Regions from separate parts of the Micromonospora sp. DT233 genome, predicted to be linked through region 1. Evidence: riboswitches for the same ligand, from Rfam matches in the RefSeq annotation. Region 1 holds a riboswitch; each other region holds the start of a gene.
The links. Region 1 has a riboswitch for cyclic di-AMP ahead of ACLQ2V_RS04505 (coiled-coil domain-containing protein). Riboswitches for the same ligand answer to the same signal wherever they lie in the genome.
Positions count from the first base shown of each region.

Region 2: linked by a shared signal. The riboswitch ahead of ACLQ2V_RS25690 (NlpC/P60 family protein) and the one ahead of ACLQ2V_RS04505 (coiled-coil domain-containing protein) in region 1 are both predicted to bind cyclic di-AMP.
Region 3: linked by a shared signal. The riboswitch ahead of ACLQ2V_RS06400 (coiled-coil domain-containing protein) and the one ahead of ACLQ2V_RS04505 (coiled-coil domain-containing protein) in region 1 are both predicted to bind cyclic di-AMP.

Region 1 is NZ_JBNCLB010000002.1:81,298-84,558, forward strand. Features, by position in the region: gene ACLQ2V_RS04495 (HelD family protein) at 1-128, shown strand, start outside; gene ACLQ2V_RS04500 (cation diffusion facilitator family transporter) at 221-1,138, shown strand; cyclic di-AMP (ydaO/yuaA leader) riboswitch at 1,293-1,422, shown strand; gene ACLQ2V_RS04505 (coiled-coil domain-containing protein) at 1,427-2,500, shown strand; gene ACLQ2V_RS04510 (SRPBCC family protein) at 2,634-3,119, opposite strand; gene ACLQ2V_RS04515 (STAS domain-containing protein) at 3,220-3,261, opposite strand, start outside.
Region 2 is NZ_JBNCLB010000017.1:130,445-133,705, forward strand. Features, by position in the region: gene ACLQ2V_RS25685 (N-acetylmuramoyl-L-alanine amidase) at 1-1,186, opposite strand, end outside; cyclic di-AMP (ydaO/yuaA leader) riboswitch at 1,400-1,539, shown strand; gene ACLQ2V_RS25690 (NlpC/P60 family protein) at 1,606-2,592, shown strand; gene dcd (dCTP deaminase) at 2,660-3,238, opposite strand.
Region 3 is NZ_JBNCLB010000002.1:495,249-498,509, forward strand. Features, by position in the region: gene ACLQ2V_RS06385 (hypothetical protein) at 1-288, opposite strand, end outside; gene ACLQ2V_RS06390 (heavy-metal-associated domain-containing protein) at 382-591, opposite strand; gene ACLQ2V_RS06395 (metal-sensitive transcriptional regulator) at 742-1,044, shown strand; cyclic di-AMP (ydaO/yuaA leader) riboswitch at 1,354-1,484, shown strand; gene ACLQ2V_RS06400 (coiled-coil domain-containing protein) at 1,489-2,511, shown strand; gene ACLQ2V_RS06405 (carbonic anhydrase) at 2,614-3,261, opposite strand, start outside.

The DNA.
Region 1 (3,261 bases):
AGTACGACGGGGTCGTGCTGGTCGCCCCGGGCGAGATCCGGGCCGATCCGGGCTCCGGGGTGCGGACGCTCTACGTGGCGCTGTCGCGGGCCACCCAGCGCCTCACCACGATCGACCCGACGGACTGACCCGGCGTCGCCGAGGGGCCGATATTGCTTGCACACATTGCGATGTGAGCATACATTGGGCCCGGTCCGGCTCGGGGACGGAGGGTGTCGGCGTGGGCGCAGGTCATGACCACCACCACGGCTCGGCGGCCACCGCCTCGGACCGCCACCGAGGGCGGCTCTGGGCCGCCTTCGCGCTGCTCGCCGCGCTGATGCTGGTCGAGGCGGTGGCCGCGTTCGGCACCGGCTCGCTGGCCCTGCTCTCCGACGCCGGGCACATGTTCACCGACGTGCTCGGCATCGGCATGGCGCTCGCCGCGATCACCGCCACCCGACGCGCGGGCGCCGACCCGCAGCGCACCTTCGGGCTCTACCGGCTGGAGGTCCTCGCCGCGCTCGGCAACGCCGTCCTGCTCAGCGGCGTGGCCGGCTACGTCCTCGTCGAGGCGCTCCGCCGCTTCGGCGACCCGCCCGAGGTCTCCACCGGCCCGATGCTCGCGGTCGCCGTGCTGGGCCTGCTCGCCAACGTCGCCGCGTTCGCCCTGCTGCGCGACGGGGCGAAGGAGAGCCTGAACCTGCGCGGGGCGTACCTGGAGGTGCTCGGCGACCTGCTCGGCTCGGTCGGCGTGATCGCCGCGGCTGCCCTGATCTGGGTCACCGACTGGTGGTGGGCGGACCCGCTGGTGGCCGTCGCGATCGGCGTGTTCATCCTGCCCCGCACCTGGCGGCTCGGGCGGGCCGCGGTGCGCATCCTGGTCCAGGCCGCCCCGGAGCACCTCCAGGTGACCGCCGTGCACGACCGGCTGGTGGCGGTGCCGGGCGTGGTCGAGGTGCACGACCTGCACGTCTGGACGCTGACCTCCGGCATGGAGGTGGCCTCCGCCCACCTGATGACGGCGTCGGACGCGGAGGTGGGCGCGGTGCTCACCGAGGCCCGCACCGCCCTGCGCGAGGACTTCCACATCGAGCACGCCACGCTCCAGGTGGAGCCCGGGGCCTCGGCGGGACCCTGCGGACCGTCCGGATGGTGATACCCGCCGGCGGCGGATCGCGTGGAGTATCGTACCTTTATGCCGGTTTTATGGGTTTTGATCCCGACACCATCCGTAACGGGTGCAGCGCGAGCCCCATGGGCACCGGTAGGCTCTGATCCGGCCTCCGCCGGGCGGCGCCCATCGGCGCCTGCGGTGGCCGCCGCCTAATCGCCGCAGGGCGAGCCGGGGAACCAGGTCCGTGGGGTGCATCCGCGTGAGCGGTAGGGATCTTCCGTCCCGAACCCGTCAGCTAACCCGGTCGGCGGCTGACGGAAGGACGTACACATGCCAGTAGTGACACCCGCACGAACCACCACCGCCCGGATGGCGGCGTTGCTGGTGGCGACGCTCGCCGTCGGCCTCGGGCTCGGGCCGGTCGCCCCGGCCGGCGCGGCACCGCCCGCCACCCGGCACGCCGCCGCACCCGAGCAGGACGTCGAGGGCGGCACACCCGCCCTGCGCGCCCAGCTCGAGGCGGCCAGCAAGGGCTGGCTGGAGGCCAAAACCGCCCTGGCCCGCTCGGTCAAGCGCCAGCAGCAGCTCGACGGCCAGCTCAAGACGACCGAGGCGGAGCTGACCGTGCGCAGCGCCAAGGTCGACGAGATCGCCGCCGTGGCGTACCGGTCGGGCCGCCTCGGCCCAATGGCGGCGCTGCTCAACAGCTCCACCCCCAAGGGCTTCCTCGACCGGGTCGCCGCGCTCGACGCGGTCGCCACCAACGAGGACCGGGCGCTGCGCGACCTGATGCAGACCCGCGACCAGGCCGCCGCGACCAGGCTGGCCCTCGACGGCGAGATCCGCGAGCAGCGCAAGCAGGTCACGATGATGGGCAAGCGCAAGGAACAGGCCGAGAAGGCGCTCACCGTGGCCAACCGCAAGGCCGCCACGACCCAGAGCGGCGGGTCGAACCGGGGCACCTCCAACACCAACGCCACCCCGGCCAAGCGCAACTCCGACGGCTCCTGGCCCTCGGAGTCGTGCAGCGTCAACGACCCCACCCCGGCCAGCGGCTGCATCACCCCCCGCACGCTGCACGCGCTCAAGCAGGCCCAGGCCGCCGGCTTCACCCGGTACGTCTCCTGCCACCGGCCCAGCGGCTCCGGCGAGCACCCCAAGGGGCGGGCGTGCGACTTCGCGGCCCAGAAGGACGGCTTCGGCGGGGTGGCCTCCGGCGGGGACCGCACGTACGGCAACAACCTGTCGGCGTACTTCATCCGCAACGCCGACCGGCTGGCCGTGCTCTACGTGATCTGGTTCCGGCAGATCTGGCTGCCCAGCAGCGGCTGGAAGTCGTACAGCGGGGGCAACGGTGACCCGTCCAGCGACCACACCAACCACGTGCACCTGTCGGTGATCTGACCCGCACCCCCGGTGATCCGCCCGTGCGCGGCGGGTCACCGGGGCGGGTCGCCGACGGGCTGGGTCGGCAGGTCGCTGCGGCTCAGGCCCCGGGCCGGCTCAGACCCCGGGCCGGCTCAGACCCCGGGCCGGCTCAGGCCCCGGGCCGGTCGGGCTGGGCGGTCGGGCCGTCCGCGCTGCGGTCGAGCACCTCGCCGAGCCGCTGGGCCAGCCCGAGGTGCGCCGAGCGGGCCTGCTTGAAGGCGTAGCGGAACAGCGGCGCCGGTGCGGCCAGGGTGATCTCCACGTCGATCCGGACCACCCCGTCCGGTTCGTCGCGCAGCCGGGTGTGGTTACGGACCGTCGTGGCCGGCCACTGCCGGGCCACCGTGACGATCTCGTCGTCGCCGAGCGTCAGCACGTCCGCCTGGTACGTCGCCGAGAAGCGCAGCGGCCCGGCGACGTGCCGATCGGTGATGGCGTAGCTGGACCGGGCACCCGGCCGGGGCGGCAGCCGACGCACCCGCGTGATCAACGGGTGCAGCTCGCCCTGCCGGGTGAGGTCGCCGAGCAACGCCACCGCCTCGGCCCGGGGGCAGCGGGCCTGGACCGAGTACTGAAAGCTGTCTCGCCGGAGCACGCCCCGATCGTGCCCCACCCACCCTCGGAAGGAAAGGACCGACCCGGCGCGGGTCCGTGGACTGCCGGCGCCCGGTCGGGGCCGGACGGCGGCGGCGAACTCAGGCCCCGGGGAGGACCTCGGGCGTGCCGGCCCCGGCGTA
Region 2 (3,261 bases), on a different contig from region 1:
TGTGCGCCCGGTCCAGCGGGACGCCGTGGCGCAGCGCCAGGTACCGGACCAGCTTCGACGAGGTGCGGTACATCGCCTCCGTGTACCAGGTGCCCTGGGCGGCGAAGCCCTCGTGCTCCAGCCCGATCGACTTGGAGTTGACGTACCAGTTGCCGGCGTGCCAGGCCACGTCCTTGGTCTTGACGTGCTGGGCGATGTGGCCGTCGGACGAGCGCAGGGTGTAGTGCCAGCTCACGTAGGTCGGGTCCTGCACCATGTTGACCGTGCCCGCGTAGCTGCCCTCGGTGTCGTGGATCAGGATGTATTCGACCTTCTGCTGCTTCGACCGGTTGGCGAGGTCGTGGTTGCCGTAGTCGCCACCGCCCAGGTCCTGGTAGGGCGCGGGGATCCACTCGCAGGAGATCGCCGATGGGCACTCCACGCCGTCGGCGCGCGGCGGCGCCAGCAGGCCGAGCAGGTCCAGCCAGGACTTCTGCGGGCGCACCGCGCGGCCGGCGAGGGTCACCCGCTGCCCGTCGTCGGTCACCCGGCTCTCGCCCTGAGCGATGGTGCCGAAGACCTCGTCGGCGAAGGCCGCCGCCGCGTCGGTGCGCTCCGCGCCCGAGTAGCGGGCCACCGCGCCGTACCAGGCCGCGGGGTCGGTGCCGGCGCCGACCGGCGCACCGATCTGCCGCTGGTACGACGCGAGCAGCGCCGCGCCGCCACGGATGTTCGTCGACGTGTCGCTGCGCAGCGCCGCCTCGTCGGCCCCGGTGAGGGTGGCCGCGGTGTCGAGGGTCTGCAACGACTGCGTGCTCGGGGCCGGGTCGGCCTGCGGCGGGGCGGGGGCGAGGGTGCGGCGGGCGCTGTCCCCGCGCGGGTCCTCGGTGCCGGCGTCGTGGTGGGTGCCGCCCGGCAGGGCGGTCACGTACGCGGCGTCGGTGAGGTGCATCGGCCCGTATCCCGCGCCGGTGCTCGGGGTGCCGGCGTTGGTGTCCCAGCGGGACTGGAGGAAGGAGACGCCCAGCAGGACGCTCTCCGGCACGCCGAACTCGGCGGCGGCGGCCGCGTACTGCTGCTGTCGGGTGAGGGCCTGGTCGGCCGCGGCCGGGGCGGCGGCGGTGCCCAGGGGCACGAGGGCCGTGGTGGCGGCCACGGCGGCGGCGAGCAGGATTCGCCTGCTCGCCGGCATGACGGGACGTTGCATCGAATCTCCTGAGGGGTCTTCGGTTGAGGTCACCTTCCCGCCGCCGCACGCCCGCCGTCAATAGCCTTCCGGCTGGTGCTTTTATGTGAAGGAAACTTGCACCGTCGGGTCAGGTGGCTGGTCGCACGGCCCGGCGGGTTGCGGATCCATAACGGTCGTCTCTATCCTGATCAATCGTCGGCCGGTAGCTGCACCGCCCAGCCGGGCGGTGACGGCCCGACACCGCCGAGTCGCCTCCGGGCGAGCCGGGGACCCAGGTTCCACCGGGGTGAATCCGCAGCACCGCTGCGGTAGGGCGCTCTCCCTTCCGCCCGAACCCGTCAGCTAACCCGGTAGGCGGTAGGGAAGAAGGAGAACGAAGCCCGGTGGCACTCCATGCCCCGCGGCACCCGGCACGCCGTTCGGCTCCGGCCGACGGGATGCCGGCCGTGCCGCGTCCACGCTGGTCCCGCTTCACCACCATCCTCGCCGCCCTCGCCGGTGCCGCCGTCGCACTGACCGGCACCCCGACCGTGGCCCACGCCGACCCCTCGATCGCCGAGATCGAACGGCAGATCGACCAGGACTGGAACAAACTCGAACCGCTCATCGAGCGGCACAACGCCACCCGCCAGGACCTCGCCGCCAAGCGCCGCAAGGCCGACGCGCTCGGCAAGCAGATCGGGCCGCTGCAACGCCGGGTCGACGAGGCGATGGAGAAGGTCAGCGGCTTCGCCGTCGAGGCGTACAAGGGTGAGAACCTCTCGACGGTGAACGCGCTGCTCGGCGGCGGCTCGCCCAGCCGGCTGCTCGGGCAACTGGAGATCCTCGACCAGTTCGCCGAGCGCCAGCAGCGCGACGTGCGGGCGGTCATCGAGCTCCGCGACGAGCTGACCGCCAAGAAGCGACCGCTCGACGAGATGGTCACCCAGCTCACCCGCACCGAGGCGCAGCTCGCCGCCAAGCGCAAGCAGATCAACGGCGAGATCGACCGGCTGCAGAAGCTGCGGCTCAAGGTGTACGGCAACGGTGGCGGCGGCCCGCTGCGCCCCGCCCCCTGCCCGTCGACCTACCCCGGCGGCGCCGCGGGCGTCGCGGTCAAGTTCGCCTGCGCCCAGATCGGCAAGCCGTACGTCTGGGGCGCGGAGGGCCCGAACTCGTACGACTGCTCGGGGCTGATGCTGGCCGCCTGGGCCAAGGCCGGCGTCTCGCTGCCGCACAACGCCGCCCAGCAGCGGTCGGTGACCGCCCGGGTCAGCCGCGCCGACCTGCGCCCCGGCGACCTGGTCTTCTACTATGCCGACCTGCACCACGTCGGCATGTACGTCGGCGACGGCTGGGTGGTGCACGCCTCCCGGGCCGGCGAGCCGATCAAGATGAAGCGCGCCGACGACGGCCAGGTGCACAGCTACGGCCGCCCGAACTGAGCTGTGGGAAGGGGCCTCTGCCTTCGGGCCGGGGCCCCTTCGCGCGGTTGCTCTGTTTTCGGGGGCCTCAGCGGGTGGGCCAGGTGCGCCAGTTCTGCCAGGACCGGCTCTGGGTCGGGCCGCGCTGCCCCTGGTAACGCGAGCCGTAGACCGCCGACCCGTACGGGTGCTCCGCCGGCGAGGAGAGCCGGAAGATGCAGAGCTGGCCGATCTTCATGCCCGGCCAGAGCGTGATCGGCAGGTTCGCCACGTTGGAGAGCTCCAGCGTGACGTGCCCGGAGAAGCCCGGGTCGATGAACCCGGCGGTGGAGTGGGTGAGCAGCCCGAGCCGCCCCAGACTCGACTTGCCCTCGAGCCGGCCCGCGAGCTGATCGCCGAGCGAGATCACCTCAAGGGTGGAGGCGAGCACGAACTCGCCGGGGTGCAGCACGAACGGCTCGCCGTCGGGCACCTCGATCATCGAGGTCAGGTCGTCCTGCTGCAGCGACGGGTCGATGTGCGTGTACAGGTGGTTGTTGAAGACCCGGAAGAGCTTGTCCAGGCGTACGTCGATGCTCGACGGCTGCACCAGGCTCGGCTCGAACGGCTCCAGCGCGAGCGTGCCAGCCTTCAGTTCGCTGACGAGGTCCCGGTCGGAGAGCAGCATCGCCACACCTTAGCGAGCCCGCG
Region 3 (3,261 bases), 410 kb from region 1:
GATCTTGAAGGCGAACTCGCCGGCCGGTGCGGTCAGCGGGGCGAGGGTGTAGCCCTGGTCGGCCACGAGGAGGCCGCCGGGCAGGCGGGTGCCGGCCGGTGCCGCGCCCTCGTCGGGGTGGCCCTCGGCGTGGGCGGGGTCACCGGCGGCGTGGGCGGGGTCACCGGCGGCGTGGCCGCTCTCGGCGGCCGGGGTGACGGGGCCGGTCAGGTGGCCGGCCCCGTACGCCGCGCCGAACATCGCCGCGAGGCCGAGGGCGAAGCCGCTCAGCTTCGTCGCCGTGTTCATCGTGGCACCTCGTTCCCTGCGTCCGGCGGCGTCACGCGCCGCGTTCCTTGGCTCGGGCGGCGTCACGCGCCGCGTTCCTTGCGTCGGGCGGCGTCACGCGCCGACGAGCTCGTAGCCGGCCTCGTCGACGGCGGCGCGCACGGTGTCGGCGTCCAGCGGGGCGTCGCTGGTGACGGTGACCCGGCCGGCGGCCAGGTCCACCTGGACGTCGCTGACGCCCTGGATCGCGCCCACCTCGGCACTGACCGAGCTGGCACAGTGCCCGCAGGTCATGCCCTGCACCTGGTACGTCGTGGTGACCATCGAAATCTCCTCTCCGCCGCGCCCAACGTTACCCCCGGGGGGTAGACGTGGCGCGGACCACCGGCATTCCTCACCAACCCATACCCCGTTGGGGTATTGGCGGCACGGACGACCGTAACATACCCCCGAGGGGTACGCTATCCTCGGCCCATGACCGGACCGACGCCCGCCCCCGTCCGGGGGTACACCGCCAGCAAGGATCAGCTGCTCGCGCGGCTCCGCCGCGTGGAGGGCCAGGTCCGTGGCATCGAGAAGATGGTCGACGAGGACCGCTACTGCATCGACGTGCTCACCCAGATCTCCGCGATCCAGGCCGCCCTGGACAAGGTCGCCCTGGGCCTGCTCGACGGCCACGCCCGGCACTGCATGCGCGAGGGTGCCGCCGAGGGCCGCGCCGACGAGGTGGCCACCGAGATGATGGCCGCCGTCGGCCGCCTGATGAAGCGCGGCTGACCCCCACCCGCCTCGTGGATCATGGACTCGTGGTGCCGGGAATGTGAAGATCTGCGCCTTTCGCCAGGCACCACGACTCCAAGATCGACGAAGGACGTCGTCGCGGCGGGCGAAGGTTCGACGTGCACGGATGGGGAGCAACGGCACTGCGGAGCGTGACCGGGCGCGGGGCGCGCGTGAGAGCAACGTCACTGGCCACCGAGGGTGAACACGAAATGACGCTTTTAGTCGGCATCCGGACGTAGATCCCCAGCGGCGATCTCGGGTAACCTCGCTGCCGGTCACCGCCGAAGGCGCGCAGCGGCGCCTGCGGTGCCGCCGCCCAATCGTCGCGAGACGAACCGGGGAACCAGGTAACTGGGGTGAATCCGCACCAGCGGTAGGGGCCACTTCCGCCCCGAACCCGTCAGCTAACCCGGTCGGCGGTCGACGGAAGGGAACACTGTGACGGCACCCCTACGCCGCTGGTTGACGCCCGTGGTGGCCGTGTTCGCGGCGTTCGCGGTCCTCGCCGGGCCGGCAGCCCCGGCGCTGGGCGCGCCCTCGGCACCCAAACCCTCCGGGCACGAGGAGGACGACGAGCCCAAGCTGATCACGGACGTCATCGAGGCGGCCAACCGCGACTACACCCAGGCCAAGTCGAAGCTCGCCAAGTCCAAGAAGCGCCAGACCCAGCTCGCCAAGGAGGTGGAGCGGGCCGAGAAGGAGTTGGACTCGCTCGCCCCGCAGGTCAGCGAGATGGCCGCCCAGGCGTACCGGACCGGGCGGATCGGCGCGATGAGGATGCTGCTGGACAGCGGCACCCCGGACTCGTTCGTCGAGCGCGCCACCGCCCTGGATCAGCTCAACATGATCAATGCTCGGAAGCTCGGTGAGGTCAACCGGGCCAAGAAGGACGCGGAGCTGGCCAAGCTCGCGCTCGACGCCGAGATCCGCGAGCAGCAGAAGCAGACCGCGGTCATGGCGAAGAAGAAGCAGGACGCCGAGGAGTCCCTTGCGCTGGTCGGCGGCGAGGGGTTCACCGGCGGGCTGGTCAACGCCACCTCACCGACCGCCCGGATGGCACCGGGCCGCGACTCGGACGGCGGCTGGCGCCCCGAGTCGTGCAGCGAGAACGACCCGACCACCTCCGGCTGCATCACCCCGCGCACGCTGCACGCGTACAAGGAGACCAGGCGGGCCAACTTCAAGCGGTTCGTCGGCTGCTACCGGCCGGGCGGGCCGTGGGAGCATCCCAAGGGCCGGGCCTGCGACTGGTCGTTGCAGAACAGCGGCTTCTCCCGCTGGCACAACAACGACACCCGGATGTACGGCAACAACCTGGCGGCCTTCCTCATCCGCAACGCCGACAGGCTCGGCATCTACTACGTCATCTGGAACAGGCAGATCTGGTTCCCGGCGACCGGTTGGAAGTCCTACAGCGGGCCCTCCGACCACACCGACCACGTGCACATGTCGCTGCTCTGACCGAGCGCACCACGCCAGCGAGGGCCGTCCCGCCGAAGCGGAACGGCCCTCGCCGCGTCGTCGGACCCGACCGAATTCCCGTCGCGGGCTCGGCCGGGTGGCTCAGGCGGCGGCCACGGCCGAAGCTGCCGGGGCCGGGGCGCCGGCCGCCGCCATCGCGTCCGGGCCCGCCGGGCCCGCCGAGGCGTTGCCGACGGTGGGGACGATGCCGGCGGGCACCGCAGCCACCGTCCGCACCCCGCCCGCGCTGAGCCGGTACGACATCCCGACCACCGTGCACCGCCCGTTGGCGACCTCGGCGGCCAGCACGGAGGAGCGGGCCAGCATCGCCTCGACGGTCTGCCCGATGTGGATGTCCACGATGTCGTTGATGTCCTCGACCCCGCGCTCGGCGGCCCGTTGCAGGCTGGGCACCACGGCGTCCACCACGGCCCGCAGGTGGCCGACGGGTGGCTCACCGGTGCTGGCCGCCGCCCTGGCGGCCTGCACCGCGCCGCAGGAATCGTGGCCGAGCACCACGACCAGGGGGGTGCCCAGCACGGTCACCGCGTACTCGACGCTGCCGAGCACCTCGGGGCCGACCGTGTGCCCGGCGGTGCGGACCACGAAGAGGTCGCCCAGCCCTCGGTCGAAGATGATCTCGGCGGCCAACCGGGAGTCGGAGCAGCCGACGATCACCGCGAACGGGTGCTGACCGTCGGCGACGGCGGCGCGGCGGTCGGCGTCCTGGTTCGGGTGGTGCGGCACGCC